DNA from 3 places in the Bacillus songklensis genome. Region 3 is predicted to be linked to each of the others. Evidence: a T-box and tRNA genes for the amino acid it is inferred to sense, from the RefSeq annotation. Region 3 holds a T-box; the other regions hold tRNA genes.

Region 1 (5,570 bases), on a different contig from region 3:
TAGAGCTTCATAAATAAGAATGGCAGCTGTATTCGATAAATTTAAAGCTCTTACTTTATCGTTCATCGGAATACGCAGGCAGCGCTCCATATTATTTGAAATGACCTCTTTAGGAAGGCCAGTTGTTTCGCGGCCAAATATAAAGAAGTAATCTTGATTTGGATCCGTATAATCAAACGTACTATACGTCTTTTGCCCGAACTTCGTAATGAAATAAAATTGCCCCTCTTTGTACTCTTCGAAAAATTCCTCTAAGGAATCGTGATATACAACCTCCACGTGCTCCCAATAATCCAATCCAGCACGTTTTAACATTTTATCATCTGTTGAAAACCCCAAAGGACGAATTAAATGTAAAGTTGTTCCTGTTGCAGCGCAAGTTCTGGCAATATTGCCTGTATTGGCTGGAATTTCTGGTTGATATAAAACAACATGTAGTCCCACACATTTCACCTCTAACAAAAAATCTAATTCTCATTATACCACTATCTTCTTAAAACAAAAGTACTCCATCTAACCAACAATACGAAAAAACGCATATTTAATATTAGGGGTATAAGCTGATGAATCCTCGTACGCCCAATATCTCATACGGCTGTTATACGTATGGGCGTTCACAAGAGGCATATCGTTTGCATCTTTTGCCACTACTACTGTTGTATGATTCCATCTGCCATCACCTTCAAAATCATAGCAAATCACATCTCCCGGCATAAGAAGCACCGGATTGGATACCTGCTTTGCCCGTAAACCGGTAGTAGAATTCTTCAAGTAAGCATGGAAGGCATGAGCAACCGCCCAGCTGTAACTCCATGAATTGTTTTGCATCCACCAACCCTTCCCCTTATTCGGATACCCTCTCATCGGTGCGCCGCCCTCATGGACACACTGAGATATAAAGTTCGTACAATCAACAGCAAACTTCTTATATTTTGGGTTATAACTGTTCCACCATGTTTCCGCATACCGAACGACGGCTAAACGGTTATAATGGTAGGAAGATCTCACTTCTTCTTTCGATTCATATTCCATCACATCTTCTAAAGTTTGTTTTTCTCCAACAGGATTGACTATTTGATCGGTAATAAGCGTATCTTTATAAAAAACAGCCAACCGTGATTCTATTTCTTCCTCTATATAAAAAAATGTCCCTTGCTTGATCAATGACTGAAGATGAACATGATACAACACATCTTCTTTCGCTTCATTTTCTTTGATAGAACGAATCCAGCCTCTGGCGTTACACTTAACAATTTCGGCTCCTCGTTTTTGGAGTGAAGCTGCTTTTTGTTCGGCTTGAGAATAAATAAAGGAAGAAAAATCCTTTTTCGCACGACCATTGACTAAGTATTCTGCCCTTGCTGTAATTAAGGCATGGAGTAGTTGTTTTTTGGTCAACAAAGGTTTCACCGCTTTCATACGTTTTATTATAACGCTATGATGAAACCACACCTGTTTAACACAAAATTCACTCACTTTGCATATGGAGCATTTCTAAACCTTTTTGGATTTCTTTTAACACGTCTTCCTCTTGTTCTCGCTCATATGCTTTCTCTAAGGCTGATAATGCTGCTTGATCACCTATTTTTCCTAAAGCCCACGCAGCCATTCCTCTAATAACAGGACGAACATCTTCTTTTAGAAGCTTTACTAAATCTGGGACAGCCGTCTTATCTTTATAATGGGCTAAAGCGATAATGGCATTACGCTGAATCGGTTTTTTTCCTCGCCATGAACCGGATACATGCCCGAACTTTTCTTTGAACTCTTTATTGCTCATATGAAGTAATGGTTTCAATAAAGGCTTGGCTAATTCCGGATCAGGCTCCATCTCTGCATGAAGATGAAAGTCTTTCCCTCTATTTTCCGGACACACTGTTTGGCATGTATCACAGCCATATAATCGATTTCCCACCTTGGCCCGAAACTCTTCAGGAAGAAATCCTTTAGTCTGCGTCAAAAATGCAATACATCGCTGTGAATTTAACTGACCCGGTCCTACCAATGCACCTGTTGGACATACTTCTATACACTTATTACACGTTCCGCATCGATCTTCTATCGGGGCATCCGGAGGAAGCGGGATGTTTGTAACCATTTCTCCCAAATAGACATAAGATCCAAATTCAGGGGTAATGATAGAACAGTTTTTTCCACTCCACCCTATCCCAGCACGCTGGGCAACTGCCCGATCTGAAAGTTCGCCTGTATCTACCATGGATTTCACCTTAGCTTCTGGCATTTTCTCTAAAATGAATTGCTCTAATTTCTCAAGACGGTCCCGCAAGACCGTATGATAGTCTTGTCCCCATGAAGCCCTACAAAAAATACCTCTTCGTTCTTCCTTTGTGCTTTTTGGAGCGTTTTTTAGCTTTGAAGGATAAGCAAGTGCAATGGCGATAATTGATCTTGCTTTTGGAAGCAATAACTCAGGATTCGTTCGTTTCTCAATATCGGGCTCCTCAAAACCTGACTGATATCCTAATTGTTGTTGAGCAATTAGCCTTCCTTTTAACTCGTCAAATATTGAAGCACTGGTAAATCCAATTTTATCGATTCCAATCGTTTTACTATAAGCAATAATGTCTTGTTTTAGCTGTAGAACGTCTATCATTCAGTTTCCTCCTCTCTTTCTATATTCATTTATTGAAAAGTCTGAGCGACCGTTTAATTTCATTTCAGCTCAACAATCATTATAATAAAGGATAACAGCCTAATAAGGGAGAGTAAGTAAATGGAAATCAATATTCATTCTGATATTAAAGCAAAGATTCCAGATTTTAAAATTGGCATTATACAGTATAAACATATTTCTATTGGAGAATCTCCTCAAATGTTAAAAGGAAGACTGCGCTTGTTTCAAGAATCCATCTTTTTTGACTTAGAAACAAAATCAGTTTCTGACATACAAGGAGTGGCAGAATGGCGAAAAGTATTTAAAACAATTGGCACAGACCCAGGTAAATATCGGCCTTCAGTGGAAGCATTGTTCCGTCGGATTAAAAAGCAAACCTATCTTACATCCATCAATTCAGCAGTTGATCTCAATAATTTTTTCTCCTTACAATATGAAATACCAATTGGAATATACGACTGCAGCACTTTAGGGAGAGATATTCTCATTCGTACCGGAAACGAGGATGAGCATTATTTGGCATTGAATGAACGAGAGGTTTCCTTGAAAAACAAGATCATTTCAAGCGATGAACAAGGAGCATTTGGCAGCCCATACGTAGATTCAAAGAGAGCCCCTGTAACAGAGAAAACAACAGAAGCGATTCAAATCATCTATTTACGTCCGTCATTGCCAATGGAAAAAGCCGTTAAACTCACAGAGTCTCTGAAAGACATGTTTTTGCAAATACATGGAGGAGAAGCTACATTTTCAATTAAAATGTAGACAATTAAAAAGTGCCTTTTATTCTCAGTTTAAAGGGCACCTCCTTCTCTGGCATGTTTCACAACAAATAAAAAAAACGCAATACCCCGTTTTATGATGGAAACGAAACACTGCGTTGTAACCGATATGTATGGAGCGGGTGATGGGAATCGAACCCACGACATCAGCTTGGAAGGCTGAGGTTTTACCATTAAACTACACCCGCATATTTTATCATAATTTGTCGAACATAAAACAAAAAGAAAACAGGTATTTCTCCTGTTAAATAAAAGCTTGATACCGGTGGTCGGGGTCGAACCGACACTCCAGAAGGAACACGATTTTGAGTCGTGCGCGTCTGCCAATTCCGCCACACCGGCGTATTCAAAGCTAAACAATAAACAAAAATAAATGGTGCCGAGGACCGGAATCGAACCGGTACGGTAGTCACCTACCGCAGGATTTTAAGTCCTGTGCGTCTGCCAGTTCCGCCACCCCGGCGACAAATACATGGAGGCGGCAACCGGATTCGAACCGGTGAATAAAGGTTTTGCAGACCTTGGCCTTACCACTTGGCTATGCCGCCTTATATAAACAATGGAGCGGAAGACGGGATTCGAACCCGCGACCCCCACCTTGGCAAGGTGGTGTTCTACCACTGAACTACTTCCGCAATATGGCTGGGCTAGCTGGATTCGAACCAACGCATGACGGAGTCAAAGTCCGTTGCCTTACCGCTTGGCTATAGCCCAATCATTTTACTACTATTATAATATATGGGGCGATTGATGGGAATCGAACCCACGAGTGCCAGAGCCACAATCTGGTGCGTTAACCACTTCGCCACAACCGCCATATTTCAAATTGGCAGGGGCAGTAGGAATCGAACCCACACCGGAGGTTTTGGAGACCTCTGTTCTACCGTTAAACTATGCCCCTGTAAATGGTGGAGGGGGACGGATTCGAACCGCCGAACCCTGAGGGAGCGGATTTACAGTCCGCCGCGTTTAGCCACTTCGCTACCCCTCCATTATTCGAATGTCTAGCTATGGCTCCTAATCTTTCAGTCGTTTCACTTATGTCCATGAAACCAAAGAGCGGTTTTCCGGTCATAAGCTCCAACGCCTTTCAAGATTGAACAGTCGCCTTTGCTTTTCTTTAAATGGTGCCGGCGAGAGGACTTGAACCCCCAACCTACTGATTACAAGTCAGTTGCTCTACCAATTGAGCTACACCGGCGTTTAAGAAATGGTGGCTCGGGACGGAATCGAACCGCCGACACAAGGATTTTCAGTCCTTTGCTCTACCGACTGAGCTACCGAGCCTTTTTATAAATGGCGGTCCCGACGGGACTCGAACCCGCGATCTCCTGCGTGACAGGCAGGCATGTTAACCACTACACCACGGGACCACACATTTTGCTTAAAATATCTTACGATATTTTGCGCGAACTCCCAAAGATGAAATTCAAAGAAGTTGGAGTTGGTTGCGGGGACAGGATTTGAACCTGCGACCTTCGGGTTATGAGCCCGACGAGCTACCAGACTGCTCCACCCCGCGATAATAAATTTACATGTACATGGTGGAGGATGACGGGATCGAACCGCCGACCCCCTGCTTGTAAGGCAGGTGCTCTCCCAGCTGAGCTAATCCTCCATTATAATGGTGACCCGTACGGGATTCGAACCCGTGTTACCGCCGTGAAAGGGCGGTGTCTTAACCGCTTGACCAACGGGCCATTTAAATAAAATCACTTATATGGCGGAGAGCAAGGGATTTGAACCCTTGAGGCAGCGTTAACCGCCTACACGATTTCCAATCGTGCTCCTTCGGCCACTCGGACAGCTCTCCAAATGGCTCCACAGGTAGGACTCGAACCTACGACCGATCGGTTAACAGCCGATTGCTCTACCACTGAGCTACTGTGGAATCATATCAGCCTGGCAACGTCCTACTCTCACAGGGGGAAACCCCCAACTACCATCGGCGCTGAAGAGCTTAACTTCCGTGTTCGGCATGGGAACGGGTGTGACCTCTTCGCCATCATCACCAGACATATTATATTATACATGATTGTGAAGAAATTTCAACTCTTTTTTAAAGTTATTCCTTCAAAACTAGATAACAAGTACTGAGGAAAGCACGTAGTGCTTTTTAAATTGGTTAAGTCCTCGATCGATTAGTATCAGTC
Region 2 (5,570 bases), on a different contig from region 3:
TCCTTATTATGATTTTTCTGACTATGTTCCGGAAAGCCGTATTTTAGGAATTAAGGAAGGCTGCGGAAAGGTAGATGAAGGAAAGTTTGAGCCTGAATACGGAAAGGGAATTGTTGCAAGGGCCACATTGTATTTTTTAATCCGGTACCCAGGGATAATAAAGAATGATTTTGTTAACCTGCAGCTTTTATTAGAATGGCATCAGCGGTTTCCGGTGTCTCTCTATGAAAAACACCGGAACCTGGCCATCTTTGAATTGCAAGGGAACCGGAATCCGTTTATTGACTTTCCGGAAATGGCGGAGGAATTGATAAATGAATAAGACTGAGTAAGAGAGCCGTCTTCTATTGGTTCAAGGTTTATGGTAATCATTAATCAGAGCACCACTATCGTATGCTCGCAATGGTTTGAATTTATTTGAACTTCCGATAAAATTGATGTCAACAAAAAAGAGGTTGGATACCTAAAAGCTGAAAGGTACCCAACCTCTTTGATTGCCAATAAAGAAACATTATGTAATCTAAATGTGAATACAGTCTGATTTAATAATTATGATTACTGACATCTTGGACATGTTTCCTTAAGAACAACCTTAAACAGTAGAGTTTTTCGAAATTGTTTGCAATAGGCTCATCATAAGTGGAAAAATCATTCCTAAATAGAACAAAATGACCATCATGTTGAGTGAAAAAAGCCTCGGATTTCAAACATCCGAGGCTTTTTTCGATTTTAATTATTGGCTGTATCTTAACTAGTTCCAAAAATAAAAAGGGAAGCCCGATGATAAAGGGACAGCTCTAATTTTATGCACAATTTGGAGCTGCCCAAACGACTTGTACAAACGATTCAGTAGGTGGCGAAATCACAAATCGTCTTGTTGATACAGCTCAATCACAATGATCAGGACCCTTTGATACCATTAAATCATCAAACTTAACGAATTCCTCAAAAGGAATTCATGAGGTGGATGTTTCAGTTCACGTTCATGGCTACAGGTTAAAACTAAATAGCGGATCAATAGCTGAGGCTGGCTATATGAAGGAAAGCTTCTTTCGAGATTTCCCTCATTATGGATAATCCTGGTGTTATTGGATAAAGCCTCCTTGGTTTCCACGCATAAGGTCGTTGCTAATATCCTGTCTCACCTGCTGTGCGTCTGTTCCGGCAAATCCAGGCTGCATGACGGATTGGGCACCTGCAAAGTTGCCAACCTGCTGTCCCTGTCTACCTAATTGCTGGGCAACTTGTTGAATCTGTTGAAGTGATTGTTGGGCCTGTTGAGCCGCTTGGTAAATTCGTTGTGGCATTTTCTTTCCCCCTTATATGGTGATAAACAACAGTTATAGAATTTGCTCTGTTTCTCTTTTTATTCTTCCAACTTTTACCAAAACATGAAGTCTCATCATTCATGGTCTTCTCCAGGTTTGGAAGGGCGTTTTTTCTATAGTGGGTTATCAGTATCTTGAACAACACCTTGCCGTCTTTTCGAGAGGAAAAATATTGATGCCATTTCAACACGAGGCCTTCTGTTCATGAAAAAAGGGATGAAGGCTAGAACGCCTTCATCCCTTTTTTCGTTCATAAACACATGGCAAACTTAATTTTTGTGACTTACAAGGAGATGATTAGAAAGAGCTTTACAAGTGATTGTTTTGTTCACTCTGTTCCTTTCAACAGTCTTATTATGGAGGATTTACAAGTTATTATTCTTCCAATATTTACAAGGTATCAGTCTTTTGTATAAAAGAGACGATAAAGGTTGAAGGAGGTGAAGGCATATGTCAAATCGTAGTGGTGGCCGTAATCGTTTATTAGTACAAGGTGCAGAAATGGCACTTGAACAATTAAAATATGAGATTGCTACTGAATTTGGTGTGCAGCTTGGAGCAGATCAAACATCCCGTGCAAATGGTTCAGTAGGTGGTGAGATCACAAAGCGTCTTGTTGCTACAGCTCAATCTCAATTATCAGGACAGGTACCTGGTGCAGCTAGTACATCTCGCTAATGGATCTTTAACCGTAATGAATAGGATGAAGTGTTAACTTCATTTTACTTGTTACAAAAAGATTCGCCTATTAAAACTAAATATTCCTATATGGCTTAGGCTACCTACTCATGTAGGTAGCCTTCAGGTTGTGGGGAGACCTTTCGGGTTTTTCGACAACGTGAAAAAATACATATAAAAATAGTTTATATGTATTTTTTATTAGAAATCTTCTAGAATTTTTAAAATTGAGAGATATCACGATCTCTGTTACTTCACCTTTCAGTGTTTGTGTAAAAACTGAAGGAACGCGTTGAAGAACTAGAGAGTAAACTTACAAAGTTACATTAAAGGAAAGGTGATATCAAACCAAGCAAAGATTTCATTGCAGAAGGACAAATGGTACCTGATGATATGAAATATTAAAGACAATCTCTTTATAAAACCCATAATGAAGATTTTTAAAACTTTTATGGATATATTAAGGTATATATTGTAAATAGGAGTTGGAAAATATGGAAAAACCTCAAAAACCAGTAGCCGTTTGTGACGTTGTTTTATCCTCACTTGTGCAATTTGCCAACAATGAGAAGTCGAAATTGGAATTGGGCATTACCCTAAATGTCAAAGGAATGATTGTTTCTGGAACGTTAATAGGTTCTAGTACCTACTATTTTTCTATTACACGATTCGTTTTAGAATGTTCTCTCTTGTTTAATGGTTTAAGAGTCCCTTTGGCGTTTTTCTATACGCTTTTCAATTTTTTCTAGTGCTTGTTTATCATTAAGTAATTCTTGTTTATTCTCTTGCACTAGCTCTTCAAATGATTTTTTATATTTACGATTCATAATAACACTTCTTTCTTTTATATGAAATCAATCTAACCATGACTTACCTAAATAACAAAACAATTCTGTCATTTTGAAACATCAATAATTTAACAATTATGTGAATTATTGCGTGGGAACCGTACAATGTTTACTATCAACAAGATATAATGTTAATTTTTTTAGGGGAATTGACTTTAATAGAAAATAATATTAATATAATAAAGCGTCGATTTAATACGACGAAAAGAAAAAAAAGAAAAGAAGTTATTGACTTTTATTTTTTCAATTGATATTATGTAAAAGTCGCTTCTTAGCAATGATTAGGGGTTTTTATCTGGCCCGTTGGTCAAGTGGTTAAGACACCGCCCTTTCACGGCGGTAACACGGGTTCGAATCCCGTACGGGTCATCTAAAGGATGGCAGACTAAGTTCGCGACGTCCTGCCGCAACGTCTGCACTTGCACATCCTGTGCATCGGAGGATTAGCTCAGCTGGGAGAGCACCTGCCTTACAAGCAGGGGGTCGGCGGTTCGATCCCGTCATCCTCCACCATTATATTGGGCTATAGCCAAGCGGTAAGGCAACGGACTTTGACTCCGTCATGCGTTGGTTCGAATCCAGCTAGCCCAGCCATTCATTATTCATTGATGAGCCATTAGCTCAGTCGGTAGAGCATCTGACTTTTAATCAGAGGGTCGAAGGTTCGAGTCCTTCATGGCTCACCATTTTAATCATGCGCCCGTAGCTCAATTGGATAGAGCGTCTGACTACGGATCAGAAGGTTATGGGTTCGACTCCTGTCGGGCGCGCCATATTTAAGAAAAGCGGAGAAAGCCCGCTTAAACCGATAGGATGTTGGAGCTTCTGGCGGAAGAGACGACAGTCTCAACAGAAGAAGTGAAACAGCCGTAGTGAAAGAATTCACACATAATAACGGAAGTAGCTTAGCTTGGTATAGAGCACATGGTTTGGGACCATGGGATCGCAGCAGGTTTGAATCCTTTCTTCCCGACCGTTCATTAAATAATCATGGGGCCTTAGCTCAGCTGGGAGAGCGCCTGCTTTGCACGCAGGAGGTCAGCGGTTCGATCCCGCTAGGCTCCACCATTTCAAATCATTCCACAGTAGCTCAGTGGTAGAGCAATCGGCTGTTAACCGATTGGTCGCAGGTTCGAATCCTGCCTGTGGAGCCATTTTTATTTTATACTCACTAAATTATAAAATAACGGAGGAATACCCAAGTCCGGCTGAAGGGATCGGTCTTGAAAACCGACAGGGGTGTCAAAGCCCGCGGGGGTTCGAATCCCTCTTCCTCCGCCATTTATAAAAAGGCTCGGTAGCTCAGTTGGTAGAGCAAAGGACTGAAAATCCTTGTGTCGGCGGTTCGATTCCGTCCCGAGCCACCACTATTTAGCCGGTGTAGCTCAATTGGTAGAGCAACTGACTTGTAATCAGTAGGTTGGGGGTTCAAGTCCTCTCGCCGGCACCATTATAAGAAAAGCGAAGGCGCCTGTTTAATCTTGAGAGGCGTTGGAGCTTCTGACCCGGAAACCGTTCTTTGGTTTCATGGACAGAAGTGAGACGACCGAAAGATTAGGAGCCATAGCTGGACAAAGCAAACAACGGAGGGGTAGCGAAGTGGCTAAACGCGGCGGACTGTAAATCCGCTCCCTCAGGGTTCGGCGGTTCGAATCCGTCCCCCTCCACCATGGCGGTTGTGGCGAAGTGGTTAACGCACCAGATTGTGGCTCTGGCATTCGTGGGTTCGATTCCCATCAATCGCCCCATAAAGTGAAATTTGCGGGTGTAGTTTAGTGGTAAAACCTCAGCCTTCCAAGCTGATGTCGTGAGTTCGATTCTCATCACCCGCTCCATTACGGGCCTATAGCTCAGCTGGTTAGAGCGCACGCCTGATAAGCGTGAGGTCGATGGTTCGAGTCCATTTAGGCCCATCTAGAAATATTTTTATATGACCTACTTCAAAAAGAGAGTTCATTTTTTCAATCCTCTTTTTTGTTGTAGATAATCCGTCCCATGTCAACTCCTCTTGAACCGCAGCAAGAGGAGTTTTTTTATGAAACGTTTTCTTTCACTAATGGAGGTCAGTGGAACAAGAAGCATAATTTTTAAAAAAACGTGATGTATTGAGACTGGTAATGAAGAGATTGATTTCTAATGAAGTATAGAATCAGTCATTCAATCCTATACAATCAGAATATATTTAATAGAGAATGAACAAACTAATTAAAGCATGAGAAACTGAAATTTCATGGTTTTCCTTTCGGAGATACCTTCTGATATTAATTTGGAGGTATCTTTATTTTTGTTTCTCCTAGGGAATTTTTTTGGAAAAGTCACTCATAATTCCATACATATGGGGAATGATAAGCAAAGACCTAGAGGTCATACATACATGAAGAAAGGAGAATGACCATGAATAAAAAATGGTTTCTCATGTTAATAGGTACATTGTTATCTGCCATGTTGATGGTGGGCTGTAACGGTGATCAGGAGCCGCCTCCAGAAGATAACAATGATGTCAATGACAACAATGGTAATAATGACAACAATGGTAATAATGACAACAATGGTAACAATGGTAATAATGATAACGCACCTGGCGTTGATGAAGATGATAACATGTTTAAAGATGATGAAAATGATACAGATCCAGATCCAGAAGATCCAATAGAAGATGCGGAAGATATAGGTGATGAGAATAATAAAGATGAGTAATTCAGATTGTTGGTTCCAC
Region 3 (5,570 bases):
TGCAACAAATTTTTACCGACGGAAAATCCGCGAAAGGGAGGAGCAACTTCTATTGCACCTAATTCGATCAAATTGTCCATATTTCCTTCTGACCATCGCTCTAAAGGGTCTGGATGCAAATATGTAGTATAGCCAATTACCATGTCATGATGACGAGCAACGATAATGCGCCCCTCTGGTAAGCCGGCTATTTCAACCAAGGCTTTTTTTTGTTGAGAAGGAGGGCGAAAGGCTGTAAGTTGTTCATGAAACTCTAACTCTTCTATTCTATTAGGGGGAATCGGCCCCTCAACGACAATCGTTCCGACTGAAGTTTTTAGCTCCTTAACGTTGTATGTTTTTGTGTGATCCAATCTATTCACCACCCTGGATAGTAAAGCATCTGCTTAATTTGTATTATACAAAAAATACCCGAAAATAAATTGTTTTCAAAAAACTTTAATATTTAAAGAGGGAATTTTCGTGAAAGCTAGAATAAGTACATTTAGTAAGGAGAATTAATAGAAAAATGTTTTAAAAGAATATTTTAAAAATTGAGAAAAAATACATTTTATATTATAATATATTATGTAAAAAATATACATACGCAAAGGGGAATTTGTGATGAAACTGGAAGCGCTTCCTGTAACAAAAGGGGATTACAACTTGGAAGATTACAAAAGGGTTTATGAATCATTTAATTGGAAAGAAGTAGAGAAGGAATTTTCATGGTATGAAACAGGAAAGGTCAATGTAGCTTATGAAGCGATTGACAGGCATGCTGAATCAGCTCGCAAAAACAAAGTTGCCCTCTATTATCGAGATGGGAATCGTGATGAAAAATACACATATAAGGAAATGAAAGAACTTTCCAACAAGGCTGCGAATGTACTGAAGCAAGCTGACGTAGAAAAAGGGGATCGAGTATTCATCTTCATGCCTCGCTCACCTGAATTATATTTTACAGTACTAGGAACGATCAAATTAGGTGCCATTGTAGGGCCATTATTCGAAGCCTTCATGGAAGGTGCCGTAAAAGACCGTCTAGAAGACAGTGCAGCAAAAGTGCTTGTAACAACTCCAGAATTACTCCATCGTGTCCCTGTAAACGAATTACCTGCCTTAAAACATATCTTACTCGTCGGTGAAAACATCACAGAAGAAGGTCCGTATCTTGATTTTAAAAAGCGTTTAGATGAAGCCAGCAGAAACTTAGAGATCGAATGGGTAGACCGTGAAGACGGATTAATCCTTCATTATACTTCGGGTTCCACTGGTAAACCAAAAGGTGTTCTCCATGTACATAATGCCATGGTTCAACACTATCAAACAGCGAAATGGGTTCTTGATTTAAAAGAAGATGATATTTATTGGTGCACAGCTGATCCGGGCTGGGTAACGGGTACAGCTTACGGTATTTTTGGTCCATGGCTAGTGGGTGCATCTAATGTCATTATCGGGGGACGTTTCAGCCCTGAAGCATGGTACCAGGCTTTAGAAGACTATAGTGTAAGCGTGTGGTATAGTGCACCGACTGCATTCCGCATGTTGATGGGTGCAGGCGATGAGTTATTGAAAAAATACGATTTAAGCGCACTTCGTCATATTTTAAGTGTTGGCGAGCCGTTAAACCCTGAGGTTGTACGCTGGGGCATGAAAGTATTCAATAAACGTATCCACGACACTTGGTGGATGACGGAAACGGGCGGTCAATTAATCTGTAATTATCCTTGTATGGAAATTAAGCCTGGCTCTATGGGGAAACCGATTCCGGGTGTACAAGCTGCCATTGTGGATGATCATGGTAATGAATTGCCTCCTTACCGCATGGGTAACCTTGCCATTAAGAAGGGATGGCCGTCCATGATGCGTGCTATTTGGAATAATGAGGAGAAATATCAATCTTACTTTTTACAAGGTGATTGGTACGTATCCGGTGATTCGGCTTATATGGATGAAGAAGGCTATTTCTGGTTCCAGGGCCGTATTGACGATGTCATTATGACGTCTGGTGAGCGTGTAGGCCCATTTGAAGTAGAAAGCAAGCTTATTGAGCATCCTGCTGTAGCGGAAGCGGGTGTCATCGGTAAACCAGACCCTGTTCGCGGTGAAATTATTAAAGCATTCATTGCTCTGCGTGATGGTTATTCCCCATCTGATGAACTAATTGAAGAAATCCGCCAGTTTGTCAAGAAAGGTTTAGCTGCCCATGCAGCACCACGTGAAATCGAGTTCCGTGATAAATTACCGAAAACAAGAAGTGGTAAAATTATGCGCCGTGTATTAAAAGCATGGGAGCTTAATTTGCCTACAGGCGACTTATCAACGATGGAAGACTAGAAACAAGAAGAAACCGGGTAAAAAACACCCGGTTTCTTCTTGTTTAAGAAAATCATATATGAATCCACATAAATAATAAGCATTTATGTCAAATTATGTACGCATAAGCAGTCGCGAGCGTTTTTTATTCACGTCCGTTTATTTATGTGCATTTATATACTTGAATTTGAGGGGGAAATGTTTCATAATACATACTGTATGGATAATTCTCTACAGGTAATAATGGATACTAAATAATATAAGAGCATTGATCGGAACAAGTAGTAGTTATCTCCCTGTTTCCTAGAGAGCTGGTGGTTGGTGAAAACCAGTACAAAGATAATTATGAATTACACCCGTGAGCATCTTTTGTGAACGGTTATACTCATGAACTTATTAGCAAAAGACGGTTTGACCGTTATTTCTTTTTGAGCGGGAGTTTTTTGTAAAACTCCAATTAGGGTGGTACCGCGATACTCATCGTCCCTTGTTTTAGGGGGCGATTTTTTTATTTTATCCGAAAAAAAGAGGAGTGGACGAGAGTGGATATCTTGCAAGATCTACAATTTCGAGGATTAATTAATCAACAAACAGATGAACAGGGATTAAAAGAGCTGTTAGAAAAAGAAAGTGTAAGGCTGTATTGCGGCTTTGATCCGACAGCAGACAGCTTGCATATCGGACATATGCTGCCTATTTTAATCCTGCGCCGTTTCCAGCAAGCCGGCCATCACCCCATCGCTCTTGTTGGGGGAGGAACAGGTCTGATTGGAGACCCGAGCGGGAAGAAAGCGGAGCGTACATTAAATGAAAAAGAAACGGTCGCCTTTTTCAGCCAGCGCATTAAAGACCAGCTTTCTCGCTTCTTAGATTTTGATCGTGCGGGAAATCCGGCCATGATTGCCAACAACTATGACTGGATTGGTTCCCTGGATGTTATTACGTTTTTGCGGGATATCGGTAAGAATTTCGGCATCAACTATATGTTAGCAAAAGACTCAGTGCAATCCCGTATTGAAACAGGTATTTCCTTTACGGAATTTAGCTATATGATTTTACAATCATATGATTTCTTGAACTTATATCAAACTTACGATTGTAAGCTTCAAGTTGGCGGCAGTGACCAGTGGGGCAACATCACAGCAGGGCTGGAATTAATTCGTAAAACGGAAGAAGATGCAAAAGCATTCGGTTTAACTGTGCCTTTAGTCACGAAAGCAGACGGAACGAAATTTGGAAAAACAGAGGGCGGTGCCATCTGGTTAGACCCGGAAAAAACATCACCGTATGAGTTTTATCAATTCTGGATCAATACAGACGATCGTGATGTTGTGAAATACTTAAAATACTTTACATTCTTGTCTCACGAGGAGATCACGGAGTTAGAAAAGCAAACGGCAGAGGCTCCTGAAAAACGAGCTGCTCAAAAAGCTTTAGCGGCTGAAATGACAAAACTTGTCCATGGAGAGGAGTCATTAAGCCAGGCAATCAAAATTTCAGAAGCATTATTCAGCGGAAGCATCTCTGAATTAACAGCGGAAGAAATCAAGCAAGGATTTAAAGATGTTCCTTCCTATGAACACATAGGAGAAGAGATTGGCTTAATCGATCTTCTTGTAAATAGCAAAATCTCACCATCAAAGCGTCAGGCACGTGAAGATATTTCAAGTGGTGCCATTTACATTAACGGCGAGCGTGTACAGGAGCTGGATAAAGTTATTACCGCTGCAGACCGCATCGAAGGACAGTTTACGGTCATCCGTCGCGGCAAGAAAAAATATTACTTAATCAAATATTAAAGAAGATGTTTTAATGATCTAAAATACAGGCCTTTAAAACATCTTCCCTAAAAGGACCTTTCATGTCGGCTTGATGAAAGGTCCCTTTTGTTTGTGTATTGGTTTCTATTTTACATGTTTTATTGTCCTGATTCGCATTATCAAACAAATAAATAGTGTATTTGCTATATTTCTGGATGAAACCTAAACCTCATCTATTAATAAAAAAGGAACCCCACCAGGAAGAGTGGGGTTCCTTTTTTATTAACGGGAGTAGAACTCTACGATTAATGCTTCGTTGATCTCAGCTGGTAATTCAGAACGCTCAGGTAAGCGAGTGAATGTAGCTTCTAATTTCTCAGCATCGAATGTTAAGTAGTCAGGTACGAAGTTGTTTACTTCGATAGCTTCCTTAATTGAAGCTACGTTGCGAGATTTTTCGCGAACGCTGATTACTTGACCAGGTTTTACGCGGTAAGATGGAATATCAACGCGTTGGCCGTCAACTAAGATATGGCCATGGTTTACTAATTGGCGAGCTCCGCGACGAGTGCGAGCAAGACCCATACGGTATACTAAATTGTCAAGACGAGATTCTAAAAGAATCATGAAGTTTTCACCGTGCTTACCAGCCATTTTGCCAGCAGCATCGAAAAGATTACGGAATTGACGCTCATTTACACCGTACATATGGCGTAATTTTTGCTTCTCTTGTAATTGTAAACCGTATTCAGATAATTTTTTGCGTTGGCCAGGACCATGTGGACCAGGAGCGTAAGGACGCTTTTCTAATTCTTTACCTGTACCACTTAATGAAATGCCAAGACGACGAGATAATTTCCAACTTGGACCAGTATAACGAGCCATGATGACTCCTCCTTGTGTTTTTATTTCGCATGAAACAAAAACAGACACATTCTTGCGATATGCTCATTTTATTTTCATGTATCCTCGCTCTAGCAGCAGAGAGTTACACGATACACCTCGGCGTGGAGGAATAAAATGATGACATAAAGAAGACTGTATAGGCTGCATATTTCACACAAAGCATATTATATGATTTGCAAAGGATAATGTCAAGCGAATTTCGATTTCAAGCTTGCTGAATATCGTTAGTCGGTTTCAAATGTTCTTTGAAATTATGAAAGAAAAATGTGGGATTCTCCCCGCGGATAAAATAAAATCTTAACAATTTTTTGATAGGAAAATAGACATTTCTTCATATATAATAGTAATATTAGGAAAATAGATGCGGTTATTATTTATCACGGGTGATAATATGGGCAGTTTAGAGAAAAATCAGTTACAACAGTTAAAAACTGAATTTTTTGACCTTTTGACAAACAAATATATAAGCCTTTCCTTGAAAGAATTAGCTTACGAAATGATTAAAATTGTTAGTTCTGTTTGTGATATTCATGAGGCAGCTTTCATTTTGGAGCATTCAACGAAAACTCGTAGACGAGCCGAGGCTTCTTTTGGGCTGGAATGGGA

The links. A T-box is a leader RNA that pairs with one kind of tRNA and senses whether it is charged. The one in region 3 lies ahead of tyrS (tyrosine--tRNA ligase), so its partner is inferred to be a tRNA-Tyr.
Region 1: it has a tRNA-Tyr gene. The T-box ahead of tyrS (tyrosine--tRNA ligase) is inferred to sense a tRNA for this amino acid. The anticodon was not compared.
Region 2: it has a tRNA-Tyr gene. The T-box ahead of tyrS (tyrosine--tRNA ligase) is inferred to sense a tRNA for this amino acid. The anticodon was not compared.

Annotation. Positions count from the first base shown of each region.
Region 1 is NZ_JBHRZT010000043.1:199,595-205,164, forward strand. It holds gene trmL (tRNA (uridine(34)/cytosine(34)/5-carboxymethylaminomethyluridine(34)-2'-O)-methyltransferase TrmL) at 1-453, opposite strand, end outside; gene ACFOU2_RS10590 (amidase domain-containing protein) at 514-1,401, opposite strand; gene queG (tRNA epoxyqueuosine(34) reductase QueG) at 1,469-2,611, opposite strand; gene ACFOU2_RS10600 (B3/B4 domain-containing protein) at 2,735-3,400, shown strand; tRNA gene ACFOU2_RS10605 (tRNA-Gly) at 3,532-3,605, opposite strand; tRNA gene ACFOU2_RS10610 (tRNA-Leu) at 3,678-3,759, opposite strand; tRNA gene ACFOU2_RS10615 (tRNA-Leu) at 3,792-3,880, opposite strand; tRNA gene ACFOU2_RS10620 (tRNA-Cys) at 3,891-3,965, opposite strand; tRNA gene ACFOU2_RS10625 (tRNA-Gly) at 3,978-4,052, opposite strand; tRNA gene ACFOU2_RS10630 (tRNA-Gln) at 4,057-4,131, opposite strand; tRNA gene ACFOU2_RS10635 (tRNA-His) at 4,157-4,232, opposite strand; tRNA gene ACFOU2_RS10640 (tRNA-Trp) at 4,245-4,318, opposite strand; tRNA gene ACFOU2_RS10645 (tRNA-Tyr) at 4,324-4,408, opposite strand; tRNA gene ACFOU2_RS10650 (tRNA-Thr) at 4,543-4,618, opposite strand; tRNA gene ACFOU2_RS10655 (tRNA-Phe) at 4,629-4,704, opposite strand; tRNA gene ACFOU2_RS10660 (tRNA-Asp) at 4,715-4,790, opposite strand; tRNA gene ACFOU2_RS10665 (tRNA-Met) at 4,863-4,939, opposite strand; tRNA gene ACFOU2_RS10670 (tRNA-Val) at 4,960-5,035, opposite strand; tRNA gene ACFOU2_RS10675 (tRNA-Glu) at 5,043-5,117, opposite strand; tRNA gene ACFOU2_RS10680 (tRNA-Ser) at 5,139-5,230, opposite strand; tRNA gene ACFOU2_RS10685 (tRNA-Asn) at 5,234-5,308, opposite strand; rRNA gene rrf (5S ribosomal RNA) at 5,318-5,433, opposite strand.
Region 2 is NZ_JBHRZT010000052.1:531,554-537,123, forward strand. It holds gene ACFOU2_RS13930 (endonuclease I family protein) at 1-322, shown strand, start outside; gene ACFOU2_RS13935 (hypothetical protein) at 1,086-1,307, opposite strand; gene ACFOU2_RS13940 (small, acid-soluble spore protein, alpha/beta type) at 1,779-2,006, shown strand; gene ACFOU2_RS13945 (FbpB family small basic protein) at 2,708-2,833, opposite strand; tRNA gene ACFOU2_RS13950 (tRNA-Glu) at 3,152-3,223, shown strand; tRNA gene ACFOU2_RS13955 (tRNA-Val) at 3,292-3,367, shown strand; tRNA gene ACFOU2_RS13960 (tRNA-Gln) at 3,374-3,448, shown strand; tRNA gene ACFOU2_RS13965 (tRNA-Lys) at 3,465-3,540, shown strand; tRNA gene ACFOU2_RS13970 (tRNA-Arg) at 3,551-3,627, shown strand; tRNA gene ACFOU2_RS13975 (tRNA-Ala) at 3,847-3,922, shown strand; tRNA gene ACFOU2_RS13980 (tRNA-Asn) at 3,934-4,008, shown strand; tRNA gene ACFOU2_RS13985 (tRNA-Ser) at 4,043-4,135, shown strand; tRNA gene ACFOU2_RS13990 (tRNA-Phe) at 4,146-4,221, shown strand; tRNA gene ACFOU2_RS13995 (tRNA-Thr) at 4,229-4,304, shown strand; tRNA gene ACFOU2_RS14000 (tRNA-Tyr) at 4,440-4,524, shown strand; tRNA gene ACFOU2_RS14005 (tRNA-His) at 4,527-4,602, shown strand; tRNA gene ACFOU2_RS14010 (tRNA-Gly) at 4,616-4,689, shown strand; tRNA gene ACFOU2_RS14015 (tRNA-Ile) at 4,694-4,767, shown strand; gene ACFOU2_RS14020 (hypothetical protein) at 5,249-5,551, shown strand.
Region 3 is NZ_JBHRZT010000020.1:751,740-757,309, reverse strand. It holds gene ACFOU2_RS06815 (GNAT family N-acetyltransferase) at 1-353, opposite strand, end outside; gene acsA (acetate--CoA ligase) at 604-2,319, shown strand; T-box leader at 2,558-2,789, shown strand; gene tyrS (tyrosine--tRNA ligase) at 2,841-4,097, shown strand; gene rpsD (30S ribosomal protein S4) at 4,341-4,943, opposite strand; gene ACFOU2_RS06795 (sensor domain-containing diguanylate cyclase) at 5,326-5,570, shown strand, end outside.